Regions from separate parts of the Mesorhizobium sp. Arg314 genome, predicted to be linked through region 3. Evidence: predicted binding sites of a transcription regulator. Region 3 holds the regulator's gene; each other region holds the start of a gene.
The links. Region 3 encodes LexA, which represses DNA repair genes until DNA is damaged. Its sites were predicted from a motif close to TGTTCNNNNTGTGTTCNG; they were not measured.
Positions count from the first base shown of each region.

Region 1: a site for LexA is predicted at 2,413-2,430, ahead of ACWGS9_RS06510 (YifB family Mg chelatase-like AAA ATPase). Genes of this name have one in related genera too.
Region 2: a site for LexA is predicted at 6,760-6,777, ahead of ACWGS9_RS18565 (helicase-related protein). Genes of this name have one in related genera too.

Region 1 covers NZ_JBSKBP010000004.1:167,206-176,927, reverse strand. Annotated here, with positions in the region: gene ACWGS9_RS06520 (DUF308 domain-containing protein) at 1-106, shown strand, start outside; gene ACWGS9_RS06515 (TetR/AcrR family transcriptional regulator) at 137-724, shown strand; gene ACWGS9_RS06510 (YifB family Mg chelatase-like AAA ATPase) at 790-2,319, opposite strand; gene ACWGS9_RS06505 (glycosyltransferase family 8 protein) at 2,889-3,839, opposite strand; gene gshB (glutathione synthase) at 4,003-4,944, opposite strand; gene ACWGS9_RS06495 (GtrA family protein) at 5,124-5,498, opposite strand; gene ACWGS9_RS06490 (glycosyltransferase) at 5,498-6,502, opposite strand; gene ACWGS9_RS06485 (GtrA family protein) at 6,629-8,425, shown strand; gene ACWGS9_RS06480 (putative bifunctional diguanylate cyclase/phosphodiesterase) at 8,711-9,722, shown strand, end outside.
Region 2 covers NZ_JBSKBP010000016.1:9,455-19,176, forward strand. Annotated here, with positions in the region: gene ACWGS9_RS18535 (patatin-like phospholipase family protein) at 1-419, opposite strand, end outside; gene ACWGS9_RS18540 (citrate synthase/methylcitrate synthase) at 624-1,724, opposite strand; gene ACWGS9_RS18545 (citrate synthase) at 1,814-2,959, shown strand; gene phaR (polyhydroxyalkanoate synthesis repressor PhaR) at 3,209-3,808, opposite strand; gene ACWGS9_RS18555 (acetyl-CoA C-acetyltransferase) at 4,114-5,301, shown strand; gene phbB (acetoacetyl-CoA reductase) at 5,418-6,143, shown strand; gene ACWGS9_RS18565 (helicase-related protein) at 6,944-9,722, shown strand, end outside.
Region 3 covers NZ_JBSKBP010000002.1:288,947-298,668, forward strand. Annotated here, with positions in the region: gene gltX (glutamate--tRNA ligase) at 1-1,045, opposite strand, end outside; gene ACWGS9_RS03525 (ComEC/Rec2 family competence protein) at 1,149-3,623, shown strand; gene lexA (transcriptional repressor LexA) at 3,677-4,411, opposite strand; gene kynU (kynureninase) at 4,873-6,120, shown strand; gene ACWGS9_RS03540 (AMP-binding protein) at 6,136-7,761, opposite strand; gene ACWGS9_RS03545 (alpha/beta hydrolase) at 8,014-8,844, shown strand; gene ACWGS9_RS03550 (molybdopterin molybdotransferase MoeA) at 8,922-9,722, opposite strand, start outside.

The DNA.
Region 1 (9,722 bases), on a different contig from region 3:
CAACGTTGCGCCCTATGCCGCTTTCGGCGCCTTCTACTTCCTGGTGTCCGCTGTGTGGCTTTCCGTGAGCGATATCCTTCGCAAGCCGCGACAGGTCGCGAGTTGAGGTTTCCTCCGCTGGAAGTTAGGCATGTCTATGAACAAGCCCTCGAACACTGCCGATGACATCCTGGCCGCCGCGCGAACCTTCATCGTCGCCGGCGGCTACAACGGTTTCAGCTACGCGGACATCGCCGAGGTGATCGGAATCCGCAAGGCCAGCATCCACCACCATTTCCCCAGCAAGGTCGACCTGGTGCAAACCCTGGTCAGCCGTTATCTCGAGCATGCCGTCACGGGCATGGCGGAACTCGAGCGCAATGTGCCTGAGCCGCCTGAGTTGCTTCGAACCTACGCCGGCTTCTGGGCCCAGTGCATTGAGGATGCGAGCAGGCCGTTCTGCGTCTGCGCCCTGCTCGCCAGCGAGCTTCCGGCTCTTCCGCCCGAAATTGCCGTGGAGGTCCGGGCGTATTTTCGGTTTCTCTCGGGGTGGCTGACCGGCGTCATCGAGCGCGGCGCCGAGCAAGGCACATTGACAATCTCCGCTGCGCCGCCCGTCGAGGCGGAGGCCTTCATGGCGACCGTGCACGGGGCCATGCTTTCCGCGCGAGCCTATGGCGATGCTTTGACCTTCGGCATGATCCTGGCGCCGACGCTGCAGAAGCTGATCCCCACGACCGATTGAAGAGGAAAAGCAAGCCCCGGGAGCCGATGGAGAAGCGGACCTGGGCCCCTTGCGATCCCTTGTGATTACGCCGCCTGCGCCATCCGCTCGGCACTCATCCGGTAAGAAATCGCCTCGGCGAGATGGATGCGGCCGACCGTCTCGCTGGCGTCGAGGTCGGCCAGCGTGCGCGCCACTTTGAGCACGCGGTGATAGGCCCGCGCCGAAAAGCCGAGTTTTTCGCTGGCATCCTTGAGCAGCGTCAGGCCGGCCGTGTCGGGCTTGGCGATCTCCTCGATGATCGAAGGCGGGCAATGGGCGTTGGTGGTGGTGCCGGCGCCCAGCTTTTCGAGCCGTTCGCGCTGCATGGCGCGCGCCCGCGCCACGCGCTGCGCTACCGAAGCACTTGTCTCGGCCTTGTCCGGCCGGATCAGGTCGCTTGCCGAGACCGCCGGCACTTCGATCCGAAGGTCGATGCGGTCGAGCAGCGGGCCGGAAATGCGCGCCTGGTAGTCGGTGCGGCAGCGGTCGCCGCGCAGGCAGCGATAGCCGGGCTCTCCCGACATGCCGCAGCGGCACGGATTCATCGCCGCCACCAGCTGGATGCGCGCCGGGTAGGTGACGCGATGGTTGGCGCGCGCGATCATGCAGTCGCCGGTCTCCAGCGGCTGGCGCAGCGCATCCAGCGTCTGCGGCGTGAACTCCGGCAACTCGTCGAGGAACAGAACCCCATGATGGGCGAGCGAGACCTCGCCCGGCCGCGCGCGTATGCCGCCGCCCACCATCGCCGCCATCGAGGCCGAATGATGCGGGGCGCGGAACGGCCGCCGGTCGGTCAGCTTGCCTTCGCCAAGCTCGCCTGCCACCGAAGCGATCATCGACACTTCGAGCAGCTCCTTCGGCGCCAGCGGCGGCAGGACCGAGGGCAGGCGCTGCGCCAGCATCGATTTGCCCGAACCCGGCGGCCCGACCATCAAGAGGTTGTGCCCGCCGGCAGCCGCCACTTCCAGCGCCCGCTTGGCGCTTTCCTGGCCCTTGATGTCGGCGAGGTCAGGCAGGTCGCGCCCCGCGAGCTGGATGCCGGCTTCGGGCCGCGACAGCACCTGGGTACCGCGAAAGTGGTTGGCGATCGCGATCAGGCTGCGTGGCGCCAAAATGTCGAAATCCTTGCCCGCCCAGGCCGCCTCCGGTCCGCAGGCGAAGGGACAGATCAGGCCCTTGCCTTCGGCGTTGGCGCCGATTGCCGCCGGCAGCGCGCCGGCCACGCCGGCGATGGTGCCGTCGAGCGACAATTCGCCCAGTACCACATAGCCTGCCAGCATGTCGCCAGGGATGGCGCCGAGGGCCGCCATCAGGCCGAGCGCGATCGGCAGGTCGTAATGGCTGCCTTCCTTGGGCAGATCCGCCGGCGCGAGGTTCACCGTCACCTTCTTCGACGGCATCGACAGGCCGGACGCATGCAGCGCCGCCTGCACGCGCTCGCGGCTTTCGGCCACCGCCTTGTCCGGCAGGCCGACGATCTGCATGCCGACCTTGCCCGGTCCGACCATCACCTGGACATCGACCGGCACTGCCTCGATGCCCTGGAAAGCGACCGTGCGAACCCGCGCCACCATTTTTCAAAGCCCCCGGATACCTGCCCTCCTGCCGGTCCTGCCACCAGGCGGCGAAGGGGTCAACGAAGACAACCACAGATTTTTGTTTACTGCAAGAACATTACGAGAACAGGCTTGTTATCAAGGCAATGACTTCGGCTCGGAAGTGCCATCGACGTCATGAGGCTGAAGTCGTCGAGGGGCTGTGCGCCCGCCCGGCGCAGGAACCGGTCACAATCCACTATCGGCTGCCGCTCGAAGCGCTTCTCTTAGCGGAACTCCAACGCAATCCTCACGCTCGACACGAAACTCGGAGCTTTTTCCAAGCGCTTGGCTGACGCGCCATTCTCTAAAGGTCTCGCGGAATCGACGGCAAGGCTCGTCGTGCCGTTCGCGGGGAAGATGACCGGCACGGCCTCCATGCCCTGGAAAGCCGCCGTGCGAACCCGCGCCACCATCTTGTCTCAAGCCCCCGGATACAGGCTCGCGGGCGGTCTTGCGATCAAGCCGCGAGCGAAGTCAGGCTGGACAACCACAGATTTTCGCTTGGGCAAGAACATTGCCGGGAACGTAGACAACTGCGCGTCCCGTTATGGCGCAGCAGTCGAACATTGCCGCGGCAACGGAACCTTCGAGAATATCTTATCCAAGCTTCGTAGGTGCGGCTTGGTAAATCGACGGCGATAGTAGTAAGTTGCCAGGGCGGACGACCAGTACTTCCTTCGCAGCCCTATGAGGCCAAGGATCATCTTTCGTCTACGGGCGGACTTCAAAACCATTGTTCCTGCAGGAATATTCAACCCCGACATGGTTCTGTAGAAATTGAAAACATCCGCAAAAGGCACGCGCTTGAAGCGCCAGGGCTTGGCCGCTCCCGCATAGTGGATCACCTTGGGAAGCCGCCGTTCGATTTGCACATACCGGTCTGAAAAGAAATTCCATTCCCTGTCCAGGAAAAGAACTCGTCCGCGCACCACCGTATTCAAGGCTGTCTGGTCGAGGTATCGCGAATGGTCGGTTTCCCGAACTTTTGCAAAGATCCTGTCCGTAATGCCTTCACTGCGCCAGGCGGCGAGGTTCATCGTCAGAACGCCGGAATTGATATACTCATTCCGGGACATTCCGACGTCATCGAGTTCCTCCTGCTCGACGAAGCCGTCAATCACGCCGGCGACCAAATTGTCGCCCAAGTCCGCTGACCAGAGGCCGCTGAGATCGGACACCACCAGCGTATCTGCATCCATGTAGATGGCCTTATCACAATCAGGCAATATCTCGGGAATGAGTATTCGGGCATATGCGGCAGTCGTCAGCAGCTTGCCTCTTGTCGGCAGATCGGAAATCCGCTTGCCGTCTGCTCGGACGAGCTGACAATCTATTCCATTTCGTTCACAAAAACGGCGAAGCTTTATCACGGTGGCAGGCTCTATTCCTGCGTCGATAACGAGGAACTTCGCCCCGCGATTATGAATCCAAGCAGAAAAGATGAATACGAAAAGCCCGGGCACAAAGTTATTGTCGCTTGCGGTAACAATTATCATGAAATTGCTTTTCCTGGAAAGCGGGAGGCTAGACCCTGCTATAGCGGATAGGTCGCGGGAGCGCTCACGGTCAAAGGCAGCACGTTGACAACTTGCTCCTCAAATAGCTCATCGCCAGATCTACTTCTTCCAGCACATTTGGCAGACTAGTCGTATGGGAGGCTTACTTCCTCTTCCCCTCGACGCAATCCCAGAACAAACCCGCAATATCCGCCCCGCCGAAACGCTGCACCTCGCGCACGCCGGTCGGCGAGGTGACGTTGATCTCGGTCATGTAATCGCCGATCACGTCGATGCCGACGAGGATGAAGCCGCGTTCCCTGAGCGCCGGTCCGATGCGGGCGCAGATCTCGCGCTCGCGCTCGGTCAGCTCCGTCTTCTCGGCGCGGCCGCCGACATGCATGTTGGAGCGCGAATCGTGCTCGGCCGGCACGCGGTTGATGGCGCCCACCGGCTCGCCGTCGATCAGGATGATGCGCTTGTCGCCCTTGCGCACGTCCTTGAGGTAGCGCTGCACGATATAGGGCTCGCGGAACAGCTGGCCGAACATTTCCAGCAGCGAGGCAAGGTTGCGGTCGGCCTCGTGCAGATGGAAGATGCCGGCGCCGCCATTGCCGTAGAGCGGCTTGACGATGATGTCGCCGAATTCCTTGCGGAAGGCGGCCACCTCCTGCGGGTCCTTGGTGATCAGCGTTTCCGGCATCAGGTCCGGGAATTCGGTGACGAAGATCTTTTCCGGGCTGTTGCGCACCCAGGCCGGGTCGTTGATCACCAGCGTTTTTGGATGGATGCGCTCCAGAATGTGCGTGGTGGTGATGTAGTTCATGTCGAAGGGCGGGTCTTGCCGGAGCAGCACCACGTCCATCTCGGAGAGGTCGGTGCGCACCTTCTCGCCCAGCGAATAGTGGTTGCCCTTCTCGTCGCGCACCTGCATCTCCTCGACGCGCGCGAACACCTTGCCGTCGCGCATCGACAGCCGGTCGGGCGTGTAGTGATAGAGCTTGTGGCCGCGCCGCTGCGCCTCCAGCGACAGCGCGAACGAGGTGTCGCCGGCGATCGACACGGTGGAGACATGGTCCATCTGGACAGCGATTTTCAGCGGCATTTTCGGCCTCCAGGGCGGTCGAGCAAACTCCAGGAAGCGCCGATATAGGGAAATCGGCGGCTTCTGCCAATCGGCCAGAGCTACAGCAATTCCAGGAAAAGTGTGAAACGGTTTTCCGTCCGGGATTGCGTCAGACAAACAGACAGAGCGGTTGCCGTTTGCATGAAACGGAAATCGCTCTACCGGTCGAAGACCAGGCGCGAATAGCCCAGGAAGGATAGCGCCATGGCGACGATCGAGGCAAAGGCGAGGGCAACGAGCGGCGGCAGCCCCGGCAGCGCGAACAGGGCGGCGCAGTAGACCAGATAATTGACGACGCTGGTGGCGATGCCGACGCCGCCGTAGCGCACGCCTTCCTGCGCGATGCCCCGGCTCGACGGCGAGAAGGTCAGATGGCGGTTTACCTGCCAGGTGACGCAGAGCGCGAAGCCGATCGACAGCACGCGCGCCGAGAGCGGGCCGAGCGGCGTCGCCGAAAGCAGCAGCCAGAGTGCCGCCGCGTCGGCGGCGAAGCCGATGCCGCCGGCAAGAGCGAAGCGGACAAGGCGGTCCACTATGCCGCCCGCGATGCCTTGCGCGGCTCGCTTTTCGGCGCGGCCTGCCCGGATCCCGGGCGCTCGGCGCGGCCGGAGGAAATCGACAGGTAGAAGATGCGCTTCTGCTCGGCCCGGCCGCGCGAAACCGAATCGAGGATCAACCCGGTCATCATGGAGAGCATGGCCAGAAGCAGCATGCCGATCGACAGCACCCAGGTCGGCATGCGCGGCACCAGCCCCGTCTCGGCGAACTCGACCAGTACCGGGATCATCAGGCCGATGCTGGCCGCCAGGAAGAACAGCGCGAACGTGCCGAAGAAGCGCAGCGGCTGCGTCTCCTTCATCAGCATGGCGAACATCCACAGGATCCTGGCGCCATCGCGGAAGGTCGACAGTTTCGACGACGAGCCTTCCGGGCGGCGGCCGTAATCGAGCGCCATCTCGCTCACCGGCAATTTCAACTGCGAGGCATGCACCGACATCTCGGTCTCGATCTCGAAGCCGCCGGAGACGGCGGGGAAGCTCTTGACGAAGCGGCGGGAAAAAACCCGGTAGCCCGAAAATATGTCGGTGAAGTCCGTGCCGAACAGGCTCTTGTAGAGGCGGTTGAAGATGCGGTTGCCGAAAGCGTGGCCGTTGCGGCCGGCATCGTCGGTCACGCCGCGCCTGGTGCCGACCACCATGTCGGAGCGCTCGGTCAGCAGCACGTTGATCAGCTGCGGCGCATCCTCCGGCGCATAGGTGCCGTCGCCGTCGGCCATCACATAGATGTCGGCATCGATGTCGGCGAACATGCGCCGCACCACATTGCCCTTGCCCTGGCGCGGCTCGCGCACGACGTTGGCGCCGGCGGCGCGGGCTTTCAGCGCCGTGAGGTCCTTGGAATTGTTGTCGTAGACATAGATCGCGGCCGACGGCAGGGTCTCGCGGAAACGCCGCACGACCTCGCCGATCGTCAGCTCTTCGTTGTAGCAAGGCAGGAGCACGGCGATAACCGGCTCGTGGCGGACTGCATGCGGCATGTCTGTCTCCGGGCGCCCGACCAGCCTCCGGCCGTGCTCATGCCGGCCCCGTCGAGCCGTTTTACTATTTATTGAAGCCGTTAAGGCTAGGTTTAAACCGATCCTCTCCCTTCAAAGGCTAAGGCAATGGGCACAGCTGAGAACGGCGCCGCCACCTGGAAGTCCGATCTCATGCTGGCGCTGCTTGCCGCCTTGCTCGCGTTCGCACTCGATGCGTGGACCGGTTTTGGCCCGCTGACCGATGCCGGCGGCGACAACGACAACCTGCTGCGCCTCGTCGAGGTCCGCGACCTGCTCGCCGGCCAGGGCTGGTTCGACCTGCACCAGTACCGGATGGGCCTGGAAGGCGGCTTCGTCATGCACTGGTCGAGGCTGGTCGATGCGCCGATCGCTGCGATCATGCTTGCCGCCTCAGTGCTTACCGGCAGCAGGCCGCTCGCCGAGGACGTGGCGCAGGTGCTGTGGCCGGCGCTGCTTTTTTGGTCGACCTTGTTCTTCACCGCGCGCGCCGCGCGCAGCTTCGGCGGTGGTGGCGCGGTGCTGCCCGCCATCCTGATCGGTGGCGCCGGCTATTACGTCATGGGCATCTATGCACCCGGCGCGCTCGATCACCATAACGCCCAGCTGATGCTCACCATGGCGAGCCTCGCTTTGCTGATCGAGGCGCCTGCCCGACGCTGGGCCGCGCTGTTGTCCGGCTCCTGCGCCGCGCTGACACTCGCCGTCGGCATGGAAACCGTGCCCTATGTCGCCGCCATCGGCGTCTGCGTGTCGTTGCTGTTCGTTGCCGATGCCGGCGGCGAGCGGGCGATCGTCCGGGATTTCGGCCTCGGCTTCGCCGGCGTGGCGGCGCTTGTCTTCGTCACCACCGTCTCGCCTTCCGCATGGGGCGTGGCGCAATGCGATGCCTTCTCGGTCACGCAGTTCCTCGTCGCGGCCGTTGCCGGCATCGGGCTTGCGGCGATTGCCTCGATCGTACCCGCCGCCCGCGGCTGGCAGCTCAGGCTGGCATCGCTTGCCGCGCTCGGCGTCGTCCTCGGCGTGGTCGTGGCGGCGCTGTTTCCGCAATGCCTCGCCGCGCCCTACGCCAATCTCGACCCGCGCCTCAGGGAACTGTGGCTCGACAATATCGACGAGGCCCAGTCGCTGTTCATGCTGCTTGTCCGTAATCCGGCGCGCGTGGCGGCGCGTTACGGGACGCCGCTGGTCGCGATCATCCTGATGGCGCTGCGCTTCCGCCGCGGCGGCTGGCGGCGGCAGGACAGCCTCGTTGCAGCACTGCTCGTCGTCGCTTTCGTGGTCGGCGCCTGGCAGGTGCGCGGCACCACCTTCTCGATCGCCTTTGCGGTCATCCCGCTCTCGGCCTGGATCGCCAAATGGCGCGCCCGCGCCGAAACCAGTTCTTCGCTCGGCGTGGCGCTGCGCCTGGCGGCCGTCTGGCTGGTCTCGATCAACCCGGTCTGGACAGGCGTCGCCGCTGCCGCCTCTGTGGCGTTCGATAAAGGCACGGCTGTCGCCGACGGCGGCGCCATGGACAAGACCTGCGAGAAGAAGGCCACCTTTGCGCCGCTTGGCGGCATGGCCGGCACCACCGTGCTGACGATCTCCAATCTCGGAGCGCCGGTCCTTGCTTACAGCGGCCATCGCGTCTTCGCCGGCCCCTATCACCGCAATGTCGCCGGCAATCTCCTGGCACTGGAGGCCTTTCTCGGCTCGGCCGATGACGCGCATCGTATCGTCGAAGCGCATCGTGTCGGCCTCGTCGCCATCTGCCCCGGCAATTTCGAGAGCCGGACCCTGACCCAGAAGGCGCCGCAGGGCTTCCTTGCCGGCCTGCTGCGCGGCAGCGTGCCGGACTGGCTCGAGCTGGTCGGCGAGAAGGGCAGTCCGATCGAGCTCTATCGCGTAAGGCAAGCCGGCTAAAGCGATCCACGAAAGGCGCGAAGCGGTTGGGTTCTGCGTCTGCGCGGTGGCCTCCGTCCGCAATTGCTTAAACAGAAGCCAAGCCCCTAAGACCATCCGATATTTCCATTGGAAATTACGCATAAACGAATATCTTGGGGGCGGATCAGTGTTCCTTGTCGGAAGCTGAACCATTGCCGGCGAGGCAAGCAGCTTTTGGACATTGGAAAATCGATTTTCCGATACTTTTCCTAAACGCTTTGCTGCCAGTCTGGCCGCAAATACCGACATCACAACAGAGGCATGATGCAAACGACGTTTGGCACCGGTCAGCCAGGCAAGGAAAACACGGATCTGGCTTTCACCGATTCGTTGACCGGGCTTGGCAACCATCGTCGCTTCTTCGACAAGGTCGATCGCCTGATCAGCGACCGCGCCGACGATCCCGCGCCCTTCACCGTCGGCATCCTCGACCTCGACGGCTTCAAGCCGATCAACGACCTGTTCGGCCACAGGGCCGGCGACGACATCCTGATCCAGGTGGCGATGCGGCTGCGCGCCTCGATGGACGGCTATTCCACCGTCTGCCGCATCGGCGCCGACGAGTTTGCCTACCTCTACCCGATGGTGTTCTCGGAGGAGCAGGCGGCCGAGAAGTCGCGCATGCTGATCGAGATATTGTCGGCGCCATATGACGTGGGCGAGCGCACCGCGAGGCTGTCGGCCTCGGTCGGCTGCTCGCTGTTTTATTCCGGCGACGAGACCACCGAGATCCTCATCAACAAGGCCGAAACGGCGCTCTATCACGCCAAGCGTTCGGGCCGCGGCCGCGTCGTCGTCTACACCCGCGAGATGGAAGAGGCGGCCAAGCGCGTCACCCGCATCGAGCAGGCGCTGCGCCGCGCCGTCTCGGCCGGCGAGGTCGAGCCGCATTTCCAGCCGATAGTTGACCTCAACAGCCGCCGCACCATCGGCTTCGAAACCCTGGCGCGCTGGACCGACCGCGACCTCGGCGTCGTGCCGCCATCCGTCTTCATCCCGATCGCCGAGGAACGCGGCATCATCGGCCCGCTGTCGCAGCTGGTGCTGCGCAAGGCGACCGAGGCCGCGCGCAACTGGCCTAAGGAGCTGTTCCTGTCCTTCAACCTGTCGCCGTCGCAGCTCGTCGACCAGAACACCGGCCTGCATATTCTTGCCATCCTCGACCGCACCGGCTTCGATCCGCGCCGGCTGGAGATCGAGATCACCGAGACCGGCCTGATGAACGATCCGGCCTCGGCCGAGAAGATCGTCGAGGACCTGCGCCGCGTCGGCATTC
Region 2 (9,722 bases), on a different contig from region 3:
TCCCTTTGCACCACATCGCGTAGCGGATTGAGGCCGAGCGGGTTGGCGACATAGGGAGAAAACACCCGCGACATGGTGTCGAAGAAGACATAGCCGGGCGTGTTCTCGATCGACCAGTTGCCCCAGACCACATCCCACGGCATGCGCTGCACCGGGCTGAAACGGCCCTTCGAGGCCACCGCCCGCCAGAAATCGTCGAGCTTTCGGCGGGCGCCCTCGACGCCGCCGCGCACGAAGCCGTCGGCCAGCGCCACCGCGTTCATCGCGCCGGCACTGGTGCCGGACACCGCCGCGATGTCCAGCCGCCCATCCTCGAGCAGACGGTCGAGCACGCCCCAGGAAAAGGCGCCATGCGAGCCGCCGCCCTGCAGCGCTACGTTGATCTTCTTCTTTTCCTCCGCCTTGCCGTTCTTCGCCATGGCGTTGTCCTTGTCTTGATGCGTCGGCCTGCCCCCACGTCACAGACGCGAAGCAGTTGCCGTCAGCTTATGTTGCAGTGCAGCATATAAGGGCGAACCAAGGCAAGAACACGAACACGGTGGCGTGATCGGTTGAAATTTCGGCCATGGAAACTTCTTTCCTCGCCCCACGCAGTGGGTACGAAGTGGGGAGAGGAACCAAGCTCAAGCTACCAGATCGGGCATCGGCCCGACATAGCGCGACTGCGGCCTGATCAGTCGTCCGGTCGCCTGCTGCTCGCGCGCGTGCGCGGTCCAGCCGGCGACGCGGCCGGCGGCAAAGACGTTGGAGAATGCCTCTTTCGGGAAGCCGACCGCTTCCAGCAGAAGTGCGGTATAGAACTCGACATTGGTCTGGATCGAGCGCTGCGGCTTGGCGATCTTGAGCACCTCGAGCGCCGCCTGTTCCACCGTCTCGGCGAAGGCCAGCCGGCTGCCCGTTTCGCCGCCACTCTTCTCGTTGCGCGAACCGAGCTGCCGTACGACCGCCTTCAGCGCGTCGGCGCGCGGATCGCGCACACGGTAGATGCGGTGGCCAAAGCCCATGATGCGCTCGCCATGCGCGATCTTGTCACTGAGCCAGCCAGTTGCATCGCCGCTCGCCTCGATGGCGTCCAGCATCGCGATCACCGGCCCCGGCGCGCCGCCATGCAGCGGGCCTTTCAGCGCGCCGAGCCCGGCCAGGATCGCCGAGGTCAGTCCGGCCTGCGTCGACGCCACCACGCGGGTCGCGAAGGTCGAGGCGTTGAGCCCGTGGTCGCAGACCGTCACCAGATAGCTGTCCAGCGCCGTGGCGAGCGCCGGCGAGGCGGTGCCCGCGAGCATCCGCAGCATGTCGCCGGCATGATCGGCTTTTGCATCGGGAGCGATTGGCGTCTCGCCCCGGCCAAGGCGCAGCAGGGCCGGTGTCAGCACCGCTGGCGCCGCGATCAGCCGCAGCGCATCGGCAAGCTCGTCACCGTCCGGCAGCATCGCCATGCCGGCCCGCATGCCGCTGTAGATGTCGAGCGGCGCAAGCTGGGTAAGCATCGGTCGCACACGATCAAATACCTCCACCCGCGCCTTGCCGATGGCCTTCTCCAGTTCGGCATCGCTTGGCAGGTCGTCGAAGAACCCGTCGAACAGCAGCCGGACCACTTGCGCATATCGCCAGCGGCCGGCGAGCTCCATCAGCGAATGGCCGCGGATGGTGAGATGCCCACCCGCGCCATCGACATCCGAAAGCACCGTGTCGGCCGCCACAACATCATCGAGCCCATTTGCCATGATCGTCTCCTTGACCTTTTGTGCATTGCAATTAATGCTGCACAATCAATGCATCAATCTTGATCAATATAATCAACGTAAGGCGGCAAATGACGGAATGGCTGACGCGGGAGCAAGCGCTGGAGCGGCTGAACGTCCGGCCGCAGACGCTCTATGCCTATGTCAGCCGCGGCCGTATCGGCATGAAACCGGACGACGCCGACCCGCGCCGCAGCCAGTACCGCGCCGACGACATTGCCGCGCTCACCACCCGCCGCGAACGTGGAAGGAGCCCCCAGGCGATAGCCGAAAGCGCCATCGCCTGGGGCGAGCCGGCCATCGCCACGTCCATCTCGACGGTGCTGCATGGCCGCCTCGTCTATCGCGGCAAGGATGCGGTGGCGTTCTCGGCGGCGGCGACACTTGAGGAAACGGCTGCCCTGTTGTGGGGCTCGGAGTCCCCGGCGTCGTTCGCTTCGCTGACCCCTTCAGCCGCTCGGCAAAGCGGCACTCCAACGGCATTCGCCAGGCTCTCCGCGCTCGCGGCCGAAGGCTGGCCCTCACTCGGCCGTAGGCCGGCCATGCTGCAGCACGACGGCGCCGCCGCCACCAGCGCGCTGGCCACGGCGCTTGGCGCGACGCCGGGCTCCGAACCCGTGCATGCAAGGCTGGCGCAGGGCTGGTCGGCGGAGGCCGCCGGCGCCGATCTCATCCGCAAGGCGCTGGTGCTGCTTGCCGATCACGAACTGAACGCCTCCACCTTTGCCGCCCGCGTCGCGGCCTCCACCGGCGCGCCGATCGCGGCCTGCCTGCTCGCCGGCCTGGCGACGCTTACCGGCCCGCGTCACGGTGGAGCCGGTGCGGCGGCGATCGCGCTTGTCGAGGATGCGGAGCGGCTGGGTCCCGATGAGGCGATCGCCCGCTGGCTCGCTCACGATCGACCGCTGCCAGGCTTCGGCCATCCGCTCTATCCGGAAGGCGACCCGCGCGCCGAGGGCCTTTTCGCCGGTTTCGGAATCGATGACGGGCTGTTGCGACTGCGCAAGGCGGTTCTTGCCGCGACCGGGCTACATCCGAACATCGATTTCGCTCTCGCCGCGATGACGCGCAGCCTGCGCCTGCCCGCCGATGCACCGTTCCGCCTGTTCGCGCTCGGCCGCAGCGTCGGCTGGACGGCGCATGCCGTCGAGCAGGTGACCAGCAACAGGCTGATCAGGCCGCGCGCGCGTTACGATGGGCCTGACGAGAGAGGATGACGGCTGCGGCTGCCAACTGCGATTAGCGGAAACGTCTCTCACGTCGTCATCCTAGGGCGGAGCAAGGAGCGAAGCGACGCGCGCAGACCCTAGGATCCATGCCGTTCCATTAAGGCGTTGTTACGGTTCAGAATTCTGCGCCGTGGTGCCCTTCAGCAGGCGTCACGGCATGGATCCTCGGGTCAAGCCCGAGGATGACGAAGGGATAGGCCTTGCCGCCAATCTCAACACCAAGCGGCGGCACACCCGTCAGGACATCGTGTCGAGCTTGCGCTGCATGGCCGCGATCTGGGCCTTCAATTCCTGCAGATCGTCGGATTTCTCTTCCTTCTTCGGCGGCTCGGCCGGGGCCGCGGAATTGCCGCCGGCGGACGGGAACGGCGTGAACATGCGCATGGCGTTCTGGAACATCTCGACATTGCGGCGCGTCTGTTCTTCCAGCGCCTTCATCGGCGTCGGCATCTTCATCATGTCCATCGGCGACTTGCCGAAGGCGCCCTTCATCTGCTCGCGGAAACGCTCCTGTTCCTTCGAAAAGGCGATCATCGATTGTTCGAGGAAGCTCGGCACGATCATCTGCATCTGATCGCCATAGAAGGCGATGAGCTGGCGCAGGAACGGGATCGGCAGCATGTTCTGCCCGTCCTTGTTCTCCAGTTCGAAGATGATCTGCGTCAGCACCGGATGAGTGATGTCGTCGCCGGTCTTTGCGTCCTGGACCGTGAACTCCTCGCCCTTCTTGACCATCTCGGCCAAGTCCTCGAGCGTCACATAGGTGCTTGTGCCGGTGTTGTAGAGCCGGCGGTTGGCATATTTCTTGATGACGATCGGGTCGTCTTTCGCGGCCATCCGTATCCTCCCCAGGATACCGGCGCGCTCGCGGTAAGCGGCCGGTAACGATTGTGCCCTTTGGCGAGGATATGCGCAAAAGCGTCACAATTCCAAGTGGTTTGTGCACTGCGGCATCAATTAATGCTGCATGGCCATGGCAAAATCCGCCACGCGGTCAACGTCATGTTACCGCAACCGGCGCGCGCGCTGCTTGCCGCGCATTGCGGCCATGCCCATTTCCGGTTTGACTTGGCCCCTTGAACGGGCAAGAAAAGTTTTCAACGATAGCCTAAAATACGACCCCTCGAAGTCTGGAGAAGAAAATGGCCGCTTCCAATTCAATCGTCGTCGCCGGCGCCGCCCGCACCGCGGTCGGCTCCTTCAACGGCAGTTTCGCCGCCACGCCGGCGCATGAGCTCGGCGCCGTGGTGATCAAGGAATTGCTCGCGCGGGCGAGCGTCGAGGCGGCGGAAGTCGACGAGGTCATCCTCGGCCAGGTGCTGACCGCCGCGCAGGGCCAGAACCCGGCGCGCCAGGCCTCGATCAATGCCGGCCTGCCGAAGGAGACCACCGCCTGGAGCCTCAACCAGGTTTGCGGCTCGGGCCTGCGCGCGATCGCGCTCGGCATGCAGCAGATCGCCACCGGCGACGCCAAGGTGATCATCGCCGGCGGCCAGGAATCGATGTCGATGTCGCCGCATGCCGAGCATCTGCGCGCCGGCGTCAAGATGGGCGACTACAAGATGATCGACACCATGATCAAGGACGGCCTGTGGGATGCCTTCAATGGCTACCACATGGGCAACACCGCCGAGAACGTCGCCCGCCAGTTCCAGATCACCCGCGACGACCAGGACCAGTTCGCGCTCGCTTCGCAGAACAAGGCGGAAGCCGCGCAGAAGGCTGGCAAGTTCAAGGACGAGATCGTCGCTTTCACCATCAAAGGCAGGAAGGGCGACACCGTCGTCGACCAGGACGAATACATCCGTCATGGCGCGACGCTTGACGCCATGACCAAGCTGAAGCCCGCTTTCGACAAGGACGGTACGGTCACCGCCGCCAACGCTTCCGGCATCAATGACGGCGCCGCCGGCGCGCTGCTGATGACCGAGGCCGAGGCTGCCCGGCGCGGCATCGCTCCGCTGGTGCGCATCGCTTCGTGGGCGACCGCCGGCGTCGATCCGGCGATCATGGGCACCGGACCTATTCCCGCTTCGAAGCGGGCGCTGGAGAAGGCCGGCTGGTCGGTCAAGGATCTCGACCTCGTCGAGGCCAACGAGGCCTTCGCCGCGCAGGCCTGCGCCGTCAACAAGGGCATGGGCTGGGATCCCTCGATCGTCAACGTCAATGGCGGCGCCATCGCCATCGGCCATCCGATCGGCGCTTCCGGCGCCCGCGTCTTCAACACGCTGGTGTTCGAGATGCGCCGCCGCGGCGCCAAGAGGGGCCTTGCCACACTTTGCATCGGCGGCGGCATGGGCATCGCCCTGTGCGTCGAAGCGCTGAACTGAGCCAATAGCGAACTGGGAGTAGCGAATAGGGAAAAATGGCGTCGGCGCGACGGGACATAGATCCCTACTCGCTATTCGCTACTCCTATTCGCTCCTCCACCAACAGGGAGGAGCACATGTCCAAAGTAGCAATCGTCACAGGTGGATCGCGCGGCATTGGCGCGGCGATATCGGTCGCATTGAAGAACGCCGGCTATTCGGTCGCCGCGAACTATGCCGGCAATGACGAGGCGGCCGCGAAATTCAAGGCCGAGACCGGTATCCCGGTCTACAAATGGTCCGTCGCCGACTACGATGCCTGCGCCGCCGGCATCAGGCAGGTCGAGGCCGATCTCGGTCCGGTCGGGGTGCTGGTCAACAATGCCGGCATTACCCGCGACGCCATGTTCCACAAGATGACGCCCGCGCAGTGGAAGGAAGTGATCGACACCAACCTCTCCGGCGTCTTCAACATGACGCATCCTCTGTGGAGCGGCATGCGCGACCGCAAGTTCGGCCGCGTCATCACGATTTCCTCGATCAACGGCCAGAAGGGCCAGGCCGGCCAGGTCAACTACTCCGCCGCCAAGGCCGGCGACATCGGCTTCAGTAAGGCTCTTGCTCAAGAAGGGGCTCGCGCGGGCATCACCGTCAACGTCATCTGCCCCGGCTATATCGCGACCGAAATGGTCAAGGCGATCGACGAGAAGGTGCTCAACGAACGCATCATCCCGCAGATCCCGGTCGGCCGGCTCGGCGAACCGGAAGAGATCGCGCGCTGCGTCGTCTTCCTTGCTTCCGACGAGGCCGGCTTCATCACCGGCTCGACCATGTCAGCCAATGGCGGCCAGTACTTCGCCTGATACCCGATTGTCATTCAGAGCGGGACGGCATTTCTTTGGATCGCCATCCCGCTCTAAATCTTATTTTGAAGCGTGATCTCCCCCTAAAGGTCTGCAACTTTCAAGGATCTTGCCCTGGGCGGCCCTGACATCCGGGCCGCCTTGCTCGCCCGCCGGAAAGGCCGGCGTGACACCTTGCCTCAATTCGGCACGCAAAAGTTAACGGCCGGGCCCGCGCCTGTGCGCAACCCGCTTCCCAAGCTGTGAGTTTTCGGTGGGCAAGCTGTGGGTAACACCACATCTAGGGGTGAACAAACCGGGAAAATCCCCGGAAAGCTGATTCGTCGCCGATTCGTTCCGGCTTTGGCCGAAAAGTTAACGACGGACGGCGCAAACATCACCGAATTCGTTAAAAGCGATTAAGAAAAATCAACAATTTCATAATCTTGAGGACCACCCTCAAGTCGACCGCGACTGTTCACCGGCAAAGGTTAACGACGGCTCGGGTCCATCGAGGACCAAGCATGAATCGGGCCAACTTCTCGATTCAGCATCTGGTGAGACTCATCGTCAGAAAATCCACATATAGCCGTGAACAAAACCTGAATCAGAGCGAGTCAGCGATTCGTCGCTGATTCGTTCCAGACTCGTTCCAGCCGTTAACAACAGCCGATTTGGACCGTCCCCGGCTGTCCTCGCTTGTCCCCAAAGGAACATTCCGCTTTCGCTTGGCGTACTAAATCCCTATGTGTCGGCTGTCACACGCGGCGGCGCCGCCGCGCCCCCGACCAAAAGCGGCAGAAACACTTATTTCCGAGCCGATGAATATCCAGCCGAAACACTCCCAGCCGCTGATCCTTTCGGGCCGCGACGTGACGGCCGTGCTAGGCCCCACCAACACCGGCAAGACCCATCTCGCCATCGAGCGCATGGTCGCGCATGAGACCGGCATCATCGGCCTGCCGCTGCGGCTGCTCGCCCGTGAGGTCTATGCCCGCGTCTGCGAGAAGGTGGGCGCCCACAAGGTGGCGCTGATCACCGGCGAGGAGAAGATCCAGCCTGCCGGCGCGAAATACTCGGTCTGCACCGTCGAAGCGATGCCGCGCGAAACCGACGCCGCCTTCGTCGCCATCGACGAGGTGCAGCTCGCCGGCGATCTCGAGCGCGGCCACATCTTCACCGACCGCATCCTGCATCTGCGCGGCAGGCAGGAGACGCTGCTTCTGGGCGCAGCCACCATGCATGGCATTCTGCAGAAGCTGCTGAAGGGCGTGTCGGTGGTGACGCGGCCGCGGCTTTCGCATCTCGCCTATGCCGGCTCGAAGAAGCTCACCCGGCTGCCGCGGCGCACGGCGATCGTCGCCTTCTCGGCTGACGAGGTCTATGCCATCGCCGAACTGATCCGCCGCCAGCAGGGCGGCGCCGCCGTCGTGCTCGGGGCGCTCTCGCCGCGCACCCGCAACGCGCAGGTGGAGATTTTCCAGTCCGGCGACGTCGACTATCTCATCGCCACCGACGCCATCGGCATGGGGCTGAACCTCGACCTCGATCATGTCGCCTTCGCCCAGAACCGCAAGTTCGATGGCTATCAGTATCGCAACCTGACCGCGGCCGAGCTCGGCCAGATCGCCGGCCGCGCCGGCCGGCATCTGCGCGACGGCACATTCGGCGTCACCGGCCAGGTCGATCCGTTCGACGAGGATCTGGTCAGGAAGATCGAGGCGCACGACTTCGACCCGGTGAAGGTGCTGCAGTGGCGCACCGCCGGTTTCGACTTTTCCAGCCTCGATGCGCTCAAGCGCTCGATCGAGACCAATGCGCCGGTCGAAGGGCTGACCCGAGCGCTGCCGGCTGTCGACGCGCAGGCGCTGGAGCATCTGTCGCGCGACGGCGATATCCGCGCCCTCGCCTCCGGCAAGGAGCGCGTCGCGCTGCTCTGGGAAGCCTGCGCCCTGCCGGACTACCGCAAGATCGCGCCGGCCCAGCATGCCGACCTTATCGCCTCGATCTATACGGACCTTGCCCGCCATGGCCATGTCGATGAGAATTACATGGCCGAGCAGGTGCGGCGCGCCGACACGACGGAGGGCGATATCGACACGCTCTCGCACCGGATCGCGCAGATCCGCACCTGGACTTTCGTCTCCAATCGCCCTGGCTGGCTGGCCGATCAGCTACACTGGCAGGAAAAGACGCGCGAAATCGAAGACAGATTGTCGGATGCGCTGCATGAGCGGTTGACGAAACGCTTTGTAGACCGCAGGACTTCCGTCCTCATGCGGCGCCTTAGAGAAAATACCATGCCTGAAGCCGAAATCAGCCCAACCGGAACCGTCCTCGTCGAAGGCCATCATGTCGGCGAGTTGCAGGGTTTCCGCTTCACCGCCGACCAAAGCGCCGGCGGCGAGGACGCCAAGGCGGTGCGCACCGCCGCCCAGAAGGCGCTTGCGGCCGAGTTCGAGGCGCGCGCCGAACGTTTTGCCGCGTGCGCCAACGGCGATCTGGCTTTGGGCTCCGACGGCGTCTTGCGCTGGATCGGCGCGCCGATCGGCACGCTGGTGGCCGGCGACGAGGCGCTGAAGCCGCGTCTGGTCCTGCTTGCCGACGAGCAGCTGACTGGCCCTGGCCGCGACAAGGTCGCGGCGCGCGCCGAGCGTTTCGTCAATTTCCAGATCGAGTCACTGTTGAAGCCGCTGGTCGATTTGAAGAATGCCGACCAGCTCACCGGCATCGCGCGCGGCATCGCCTTCCAGCTGGTCGAGCATTTCGGCCTGATCAATCGCCGCGACATCGCGGAGGAGATGAAGTCGCTCGACCAGGAAGGCCGCGCAGCACTGCGCCGCCTCGGCGTGCGCTTCGGCGCCTACCATGTCTTCGTGCCGGCGCTCATCAAGCCGGCGCCGGCCGGCCTGGTGACGCTGCTCTGGGCGTTGAAGAACGACGGCAAGGACAAGCCGGGCTTCGGCGATGTGGTGCACGCGCTGGCCTCCGGCCGCACCTCGGTGGTCATCGACCCGGCCTTCGACAAGACCTTCTACAAGCTCGCCGGCTATCGCAATCTCGGCCGCCGCGCCGTGCGCATCGATATCCTCGAGCGGCTTGCCGACCTCATCCGCCCGGCGACCAACTGGAAGCCCGGCCTCGGCCAGCGCCCTGACGGCGCCTATGACGGCCACGCCTTCATGGTGACGCCGCCGATGATGTCGATCCTCGGCGCCACCGCCGACGACATGGAAGAGATCCTGAAAGGCCTCGGCTACCGCTCCGAGGCAAAGCCGGCCGCCGAAGTGAAGGCGAAACTCGAAGCGCAGGACAACGCTGCCCGCGAAGCGGCCGCAGCGAAGCTCGCGGCAGAAGAGGCAGCCCGCGCCGCGCAGGCGGCGGAAGCTGCGGCAACGGACGCGTTCGCAGTGGCACCTGTCGAGGGTTCGGAGCCGGCTGCCGCTGTAGAGACCGCCGCCGAAGCTCCGGCCGAGGCCGCGGAAGTAGCCCACCCTGCAGAGGATACTGCGGTGCTTGAGTCGGCCGAACCCGCCGAAGTGCCCATCTCCCCCTCGACGGGGGGGGTCGCGGCGCGAAGCGAGGCGGGTGAGGGTGACG
Region 3 (9,722 bases):
CCTTGCGCTTGTCTTCGAGCTTTGCCGCGAGCGCCGGACCGCCATCGAGATAGGGCAGAGTACCGACGAAGATATCGAACAGCGCCTTGTCGTCCATCTTGCGCATATGGACGCCGTTCAGCGCCTCCAGCTTGGCGAAGTCGAAGCGGGCCGCGCCCTTGTTGACGTCGCCGATGTCGAACCAGGCGATCATGTCCTTGATCGACATCACCTCGTCGTCGCCATGGCTCCAGCCGAGCCTGGCCAGATAGTTGAGCAGGGCCTCCGGCAGATAGCCCATGGCGCGATAGGCCTCGACGCCGAGCGCGCCGTGCCGCTTCGACAGCTTGGCGCCGTCGGCGCCATGGATCAGCGGGATGTGCGACATCGACGGCACGTCCCAGCCCATGGCGTTATAGATCACCGTCTGGCGCGCGGCGTTGGTCAGATGGTCGTCGCCACGGATGATGTGGGTGACGCCCATGTCGTGGTCGTCGACGACGACGGCATGCATGTAGGTCGGGTTGCCGTCCGAACGCAGGATGATGAAGTCGTCGAGATCCTTGTTGGGGAAGCGCACCTCGCCCTGCACGCGGTCCTGCACGACCGTCTCGCCCTCGGTCGGCGCCTTGATGCGGATCGCGCCCTTGACGCCTGCCGGCGCCTCGGAGGGGTCACGGTCGCGCCACTGGCCGTTGTAGCGCGGCGGCAGGCCTTTGGCACGGGCCGCCTCGCGCATCGCCTCGAGCTCGGCCGGGGTCTCGTAGCTGTAATAGGCCTTGCCGATGCGCACGAGCTGCTCCGCCACCTCGCGATGGCGCGGGGCGCGCTCGAACTGCGAAACGGCTTCGCCGTTCCAGGAGAGGCCTAGCCAGGTCAGTCCGTCGAGAATGGCAGCCGTGGCGGCCTCGGTGGAACGCTCGCGATCGGTGTCCTCGATGCGCAGCAGCATCGTGCCGCCGGTGTGCCTGGCATAGAGCCAGTTGAACAGCGCCGTGCGCGCCCCGCCTATATGCAGGTAGCCGGTGGGCGAGGGAGCAAAACGGGTGACGACCTTGTCGGACATGGAACTCTCGAAGAAGCACTGAAAAAATGCATGTTTCGCGCGGACTTCCACACGACCGGCGTTCATGTAGCATAGGCGGTCTGGGGCGCAAGGGGCAGACCCGATGGCTGGACATGGCCGGGGCGCGGAGGAGGGCGAGGGAACGACTGCTGGCGTCAGCGAACGCCTGATGTTTACCCATGCCACGCCCGCTGAAGAAGCGCCGGTTTCGCTTCCGGAATTCCGTCCACCAGCCGAGCTTTTGCCACCCGGTGACGGTGCGCTGCAGCCAGCCTCGCCGGCAGGCACCGTCAGCCGGATCCGCAAACAGCTTGGCCGCGTTTCGCTTCCTGCGCTGCGCCGGAGCATTTCCGTCGCCGCCGCGACCGAGCTCGATCGCGGCGTCGGCTTCCTGCTGGTGCCGGTCTTCCTTGCGGCCGGCGTCATCTATTACTTCTCGCTAGGCACCGAGCCCGACCTCTACAGGCCGCTTGCGGCGGTGGCTCTGATGGCCGTCTGCGCGGCGGTCTCGCGTTCCTGGCAGAGAACGCACCTTGTCTTCATGGCGAGCCTTTTCTGCGCGCTCGGCTTTCTTGCGGCCAAGGTCGAGACCTGGCGGATGGCGACGCCGATGCTGGGGTCCGAAATCCAGACGCGGCTGACCGGCCGCCTCGTCACCGCCGAAGCAATGGCCAATGGCCGCGTGCGGCTGACCATCGATCTCATGTCCACGGAGCATCCGACACTGCGTTACGCACCGGACCGCGTCAGGCTTTCGGCGCGCAGGATCCCGCCCGACATGACGGCCGGGTCGATGCTGACCGGCTATGCCAAGCTGCTACCGCCGACGGGCCCGGTTCGGCCGGACAGCTACGACTTTTCCTTCGACAGCTATTTTGCCGGCATCGGCGGCAGCGGCTTTTTCCTGGGCGACCCAAAGCCGATTGCGCCGGCTCCGACTGCGCCAATGGGGGCACCATTCGGCGCACGCATTGCATCGGCCATAGAAAACGCGCGGGAGGGGATTGCCGATCACATCAGGAGCAGCATCGGTGGTCCCGAAGGCGAGATTGCAGCGGCCCTGATCGTCGGCGTGCGCGCCGGGATTCCGGAGCCAATCAACGAGTCGATGCGACGGACCGGCATCTACCACATCATCTCGATCTCCGGCCTGCACATGGCGCTGGTCGCCGGCACGATCATGGTCCTGCTGCGCAGCGCCTTCGCGCTGTTTCCGGACTTCTCGTCGCGCCGACCGGTGAAGAAATATGCCGCGGGCATCGCGCTGGTCTCGATCGCCGCCTACCTCGTGATCTCCGGCATCGTGGTGGCGGCCGAGCGAAGCTTCATCATGCTGGCCGTCATGCTTGTCGCCGTGCTCTTCGACCGCGCGGCGCTGACGATGCGCAACCTGGCGATCTCGGCCATCGCCGTCATCCTGGTCTCGCCGCACGAAGTGGTGGGCCCAAGCTTCCAGATGTCCTTTGCCGCCACCGCCGCCCTGGTCGGCGCTTACGCCGGCTTTGCCGATTATCGCGCCGGTAAAGCGACCGCGCCGCCGGCAAAACGCTCGTTCCTCGGCTTCGTATCGCGAAAACTGGCGGTTGGAGTGGGTGGCGCCGCGATGACGTCGCTCATCGCGGGCAGCGCAACATTGCTGTTCGCGATCTGGCACTTCCAGCGGGTGTCGCCGCTCAGCCTGCTGGCCAATCTGGCCGTCATGCCGATCGTCTCGCTGATCGTCATGCCGTTCGCCGTGTTGAGCGCGCTGGCCATGCCCTTCGGCTTCGACGGTCCTTTTCTCTATGTGATGGGCAAGGGCCTGACGGCGATGATCGCCATTTCGGCATGGATTTCCGAGCGCTCGCCGGTCGACGCAGTCGGGTTGATCTCGATCCAGTCGGTGCTGCTGGCGACGATCGCGCTGGTCATAGCGACCATGGCCACCACCTGGCTAAGGCTTGTCGCCGTCCCCTTCGCGCTCGCCGCCCTGCTGGCCATTCCGCATGTCCGCACGCCGGATGTGCTCATCTCCGAAGACGCGCATCTGGTGGCAATGCCGATCGGCGGCGGCGAGCTTGCCATCAACCGCGCCCGTTCCAACGAATTCACCACCGACAATTGGAAACGGGCGCTGAAAGCCGAGGAAATCGTGCCGCCGGAGACATTCGCCAAGGACGCTCTCGACATCGCCGATCCCGTCGACCTGCCGCCTGGCTCGCCCTTCTACTGCACCGGCGACCTCTGCATCGGCCGGCATCCCTCCGGCGCGATCGTCGCGCTCGCCGAAAACCGCGACAGCGCACGGCCGTCCTGCGGCTTTGCCGACCTTATCGTCATCAACGACGCCACGGCCTACAATCCCTGCCGCGATCCGCGCGTGCTTGTCGTCACCAAGCGCCAGCTGGCGCGCGACGGCAGCGCCGCCGTGTTCTTCGATCGGCAAGCGGCCACCGCGCGGCCCGCTATTCGCTACGCGGTCGAAAAGCCATACCGGCCCTGGCACGAGCAGCGGAAATACGCTCGCGAGGCGAGGGGCCTGCCGCCTTATAAAAAGCCTGAGAGGATGGGTGCCAAGCCCCCGCAACCGTCTCAGTAGATCGTAACGCAATTCCGAACGGAAAACCGCTGCGCACTTTTCCTGAAAATTGCTCAGTAGCGGCGGATAAGGCCGACCAGCTTGCCCTGGACCTTGACCCGGTCCGGCCCAAAGATGCGGGTCTCGTAGGCCGGGTTGGCGGCTTCGAGCGCGATCGAGGCGCCCTTGCGGCGGAAGCGCTTGAGCGTCGCTTCCTCATCGTCGACCAGCGCCACCACGATCTCGCCCGGGCTTGCCGTGTTGGCATTGCGGATGATGACGGTGTCGCCGTCGAAGATGCCGGCCTCGATCATCGAGTCGCCCTTGACTTCCAGCGCATAGTGCTCGCCGCCCGTGATCATGTCCGGCGGCACCGTGATCGAATGCGTCTGGTGCTGGATGGCGTCGATCGGCACACCGGCGGCAATGCGGCCCATCACCGGAATGGATACCGCCGAAACGGCGTCGTCATCATTGCTTGGCGTCGGCGCTCGCGAGGACGTCGCCGGCTTGACCTGGCGGCTGAGATTGCCCTGGCCGCCCTGGATGACGCTTGGCGAAAACTTCTTCGCGGCATTCAGGCCAGGCGCGATCGAGTCGGGCAGCCGCAAGACTTCCAGCGCGCGCGCCCGGTTCGGCAGCCGGCGAATGAAGCCGCGTTCTACCAGCGCCGTGATCAGCCGATGGATACCGGACTTCGAGGCAAGATCGAGCGCCTCCTTCATCTCGTCGAAGGATGGAGGAATCCCGCTCTCCTTCAGGCGTTCATGGATGAACATCAGGAGTTCATGTTGTTTGCGCGTCAGCATTGGCGGCCCCCACGGGTTCTGAAACCAGAATCAGAAAAACAAACCCAGAACAAACACTATCTGTTCCAGTTGTGTTCCGCAACCGTTTAAAGTTTAATGAATTTGTTAAGGCCGCCGAAACAATGTTGCATCCGATGGTGCCCTGGCCGCCGCTAGCCGGGCGGCGACATTGATTCCGCTCGATTTTGCGGCTCGTCCTTAAGCTGAAACGTGAGGTGGCATCATCACGAAAGTGCCGGGTGAGATCGCGCCGACTCCTCGGTGCGCGTGCTGCACCGTGAACGAAACGAACCCAAAATGCCAACCTCGGCGGTTTTCCGGTTCACAGTTTTCGCCGTCTATGGACCAGCTAACATAGGACGAAAGGTTCTTGCCCTGCCGCCGACGGTGGTGAGACAACCGCTTGGCCGCCTGACGATGTAGTGCGAGCGGCGCCGGGTCGAAATGGAGGCGGTAGCACAATGAGGGGAATTCCTGATCTGGCCGAGATCGAGGCAATGGATGCCGCTGATCCGCTGCGCGCCATGCGCGGTCGCTTCGTCTTGCCGGAAGGCGTCATATACCTTGACGGCAATTCGCTGGGCGCTGCTTCGGTCAACGTCTTCAACGAGGTCGAGACGGCCGCGAAGCAGGAATGGGCGCAGGATCTCATCCGTGCCTGGAACACAGCCCGCTGGTTCGACATGCCTGTCGGGCTGGGCGACCGGCTCGGGCGTCTGATCGGCGCCGCGCCGGGCCAGAGCGTGGTGTGCGACACGACCTCGATCAACATCTACAAGGTCCTGCACGCGGCACTTGCAACGCGGCCCGAGCGCTCGGTGATCGTTGCCGAAGGCGACAGCTTTCCGACCGACCTCTACATGGCGGAAGGGGTGGCCTCGACGCGGCCGGGCACGGTGCTGCGGCTCGAAGGTGTCGATGCCCCGGCGATCGAAGAGCTGGTCGACGATCGCGTCGCGGTCATCCTGGTCAACCACGTCAACTACAGGTCCGGCCGACTGCGCGACATGGCGGCCCTGACGCGCAAGGCCCACGACGCCGGTGCGCTGATCGTCTGGGACCTGTGCCACACGGCCGGCGCCCTGCCGGTGGATCTCGACGGCTCGAATGCCGATTTCGCCATCGGCTGCACCTACAAATATCTCAATGGCGGGCCGGGCGCGCCGGCCTTCATCTATGCCGCGAACCGCCACCATGGCGACATTCGCCAGCCGCTCAGCGGCTGGTGGGGTCATGCCCGGCCGTTCGCGTTCGAGCAGGGCTATGCCGCCGGCACGGGCATCCGGCGGTTCCTGTGCGGAACGCAGCCGGTGCTGTCGATGCGGGCGCTGAAAGGAGCGCTGGATCTCTGGGACGAAGTCGACATGACGGCTGTGCGCGGCAAAAGCATCGCGCTGACGGACCTGTTCATCCGGCTTGTCGAAGTCAGATGTGGCGCCTTCGGTCTTGAGCTGGAAAGCCCGCGCAACGGCGCCGAGCGCGGCAGCCAGGTTTCGTTCGCCCATCCGCATGGCTATCAGGTGATGCGCGCCTTGATCGAGCGCGGCGTGATCGGCGATTTCCGCGCGCCGTCGACCGTTCGTTTCGGGTTCACGCCGCTTTATGTCGGCTACCGGGATGTCTGGGATGCCGTCGACGTGCTGGAAGACATCCTGCGCACCGGCGCCTGGCAGGATGCACGCTATGCCGTCAAGGAGGCCGTCACCTGAAACGGGATCGCCCGCTCAATGGGTCTTTTCTGCGCGCAGGCGAAAGCGCTGGATCTTGCCGGTCTGGGTCTTGGGCAAGGCCGCGATGAACTTGACCGACCGCGGGTATTTGTAAGGTGCGATCGTCGCCTTGACGTGGTCCTGGAGGCGCTTGACGGTCGCCGCATCCGCCGCCGCGCCCGGCACCAGCACGACATGCGCCTCCACGATCTGGCCGCGTTCGGCGTCCTCGGCGCCGATGACGGCGCATTCCGCGACATCCGGATGCGACAGCAACGCGGCTTCCACCTCCGGCCCGGCAATGTTGTAGCCGGCGCTGACGATCATGTCGTCGGAGCGGGCGGCGAAATGGAAGAAGCCGTCCTCGTCCTGCACGAAGGTGTCGCCCGTCAGGTTCCAGCCGCCACGGACATAGTCCTTCTGGCGATCGTCGGCCATGTAGCGGCAGCCTGTCGGTCCGCGCACCGCCAGCCTGCCTGTCGCGCCGCGCGGCAACTCGCGCATCTCGTAGTCGACGATGCGCGCCTCGTAGCCGCCCACCGGCTTGCCGGTCGAAGCCGGCTTCATGTCGCCGAAGCGGTTGGAGATGAAGATGTGCAGCATCTCGGTAGCCCCGATGCCGTCCAGGATCGGCTTGCCGGTCTTTCTGGTCCACTCTTCGAAGACAGGGGCGGGCAATGTCTCGCCGGCCGAAACGGCAACGCGCAGCGACGACAGGTCGGCACCTTCATCCATGGCCTTCAGCATGGCCCTGTAGGCCGTCGGCGCCGTGAAGGAGATGGTCGCCCTGTAGGTCTCGATGATGGCGATCATGTTGGGCGGCGTCGCCTGCTCCAGCAACGTCGCGGCAGCCCCGAAGCGCAGCGGAAAAATAGCGAGCCCGCCGAGGCCGAAGGTGAAGGCCAGTGGCGGCGAGCCGACAAATATGTCGTCGGGCGTCACCTGGAGAATCTCGCGGGCGTAGGCGTCGGCGATGATCAATAGGTCGCGATGGAAATGCATGGTCGCTTTCGGCACGCCGGTCGTGCCCGACGTGAAGCCGAGCAGCGCGACATCGTCACGACCGGTGTCGACCGCCTTGAAGGTGACTGGCTTGTCGAGAGCGGCGCGATCCAGCTCGGCATCATGGTTGGCGGTGCCGTCGAAACCGATGACCTGTTTGAGGAACGCGCTCTCCTTGGCGCAGGCCGTCATCTCGTCCATCAGCCTTGTGTCGCAAAGCGCGACGCCGATTTCCGCCTTGTCGACGATCTTGGCGAGCTCGCCGGCACGCAGCATCGGCATGGTGTTGACGACAACCGCGCCGACCTTGGTGGCGGCCAGCCAGCAGGCGACCATGGCGGGGTTGTTCGCCGAGCGGATCAGCACGCGGTTGCCCGGCTTCACTCCGTAGTTTTCGACCAGGGCATGGGCCAGCCTGTTCGTCCAGTCGGACAATTCCTTGTAAGTGCGGCGACGGCCGTTGCCGATCAGCGCGGTGCGATCGCCAAAACCCTTGTCGACCAGCCTGTCGGTCAGTTCGACGCCGGCGTTGAGGCTTTCGGGATAGTCGAAGCCGTCCAGAAGGAAGTCCGGCCATTGCTCCGGCGGCGGCAGGTTATCGCGCGTGAACGTGTCGGTATGCGCTGAAGGTCCAAGCATGGTGCCGCTATCCTCCCTGCCTCCCGGAGGAGGTTTGCCGCCACCCAGCCACGCCTGCCGCGCGACGCCACCTGAGGGCGAGCGGATGCAGGTTTGGGCAGTTCAGCAGACCTCCCATTGTCGGCTGTTCGTTAGCGAGGATCGCATCAGCCCAAATTTGTTTCAAGCCTAAAATGTTTTGCGTCGGTGCATTGACGTCTTGTCCGCAGCCGGCCATTGCTGAATGAAACCGGCGCGTCTTGGAGGGGGCTTGTGGTCGAACATCGCATCGCGGATTGGGACAACGCCTACGCCAACGGCGCGAACATCGCCGGCGGCGACCGTTGGCCGGCGGCCTGGGATGGCCCGGCTCAAGCTTTTCGCGAAAAGCTGCTGGCAGAGGGCAGGGCGAGGCTCGACATCGTCTATGGCAAGGCGCCGCGCAACCGGTTCGATCTCTTTCTCCCATTGGCAGCGCCAAGGGGGCTCGTGGTGTTCATCCACGGCGGCTACTGGATGGAGTCGGACGGGAGCTCGTGGTCGCATCTGGCTGGAGGCGCGGTCGGGCGCGGATTTGCCGTCGCCATGCCCTCCTACACGCTTTGCCCTCAGATCAGGATCAGCGGCATCGTCAGTGAAGTCTCGGTCGCGATCGGCAAGGCGGCGGCGATGGTCGATGGCCCGCTGATGCTGACCGGGCACTCTGCCGGTGGACATCTGGCCAGTCGCATGGCGACCACGACGTCACCGCTGGCATCCGATGTGGCGCGGCGCATACGCCAGGTCATTTCGATTTCAGGCCTGCACGACCTGCGACCGCTGATGTTCACCGCGCTGAACGAGACCCTGCACATCGATGAGCGGGAAGCGTTGAGCGAAAGCCCGGCGCTGCTGCGGCCTCGGCAGGGAGCGCGCATCAACTGTTGGGCCGGCGGCGGCGAGCGTTCGGAATTCCTGCGCCAGAGCGCGTTGCTGGCCAATATCTGGACCGGTCTCGGCGCTGCGACCGGTTCAGTGGTCGAGCCGGATCGGCATCATTTCAACGTTGTCGATGGTCTCGCCGATCCGGATCATCCTCTGACCCGCAGGCTGGTCGACGAATAGGGATTACGATCGACTTCGTCGACGTATGAGCGATCGACTTCGTCGGCGCATTAACGATCGGCTTCGTCGAAGTCTGTTTAGCGCAGCATCAGCACGTTGCATTCGCCGCCGGCGTCGGCAGCTGGCGCGAAGGGCTCGCGCACGATCAGGCCGTTGGCGTCGGCGAGCATCCGCAGCATCGAGGAGTCCTGGATGCCGAACGGGGTTGCGACCAGTGTGCCGGCATCATTGCGCACCACGGCGCGAACATAGTCCTGCCTGAGATCGTTGGCCTGCATCGCGGCGCCCAGCCTGGCGGTTCGCACGTCCTGCCCGTGATCACGGCCGCCGAGCCGGGCAAGGAGCGGCTTCAGGAACAATTGCGAGCAGACGATGCTCGCCACCGGATTGCCGGGCAGGCCGACGCAGCGGACATTGCCAAGCCGGCCGAACATCAGCGGTTTGCCGGGGCGCATGGCGATCTTCCAGAAGTCGAGCTTCATGCCTTCGCTAGTGAGCACGTCATGGATCAGGTCGTGATCGCCGACCGAGGCGCCGCCGAGCGTGACGATGACGTCGGCGCTCGCCTCGACCGCTTTCCTGACCAGCGCGGCGATCGCCTCCTGGCGGTCGGCGGCGATGCCGAGATCGAGGGCGCGCGCGCCGACCGACTGTGCGGCGGCGGCAACGCCATAGGCATTGGACGAAATGATCTGGTCGGGGCCGAGCGTGCTGCCAGGCGGCAGCAATTCGTCGCCTGTCGCGATGATCGCGACCAGCGGCCGACGCACGACGCTCAGGCTCGGGTGGTTGGCCGACGCCGCCAGCGAAAGCGCTGCCGCATCGAGCGCGCGACCCTTTTCGAGCAGCACATCGCCCTGGCCGAAGTCGAGCCCGCG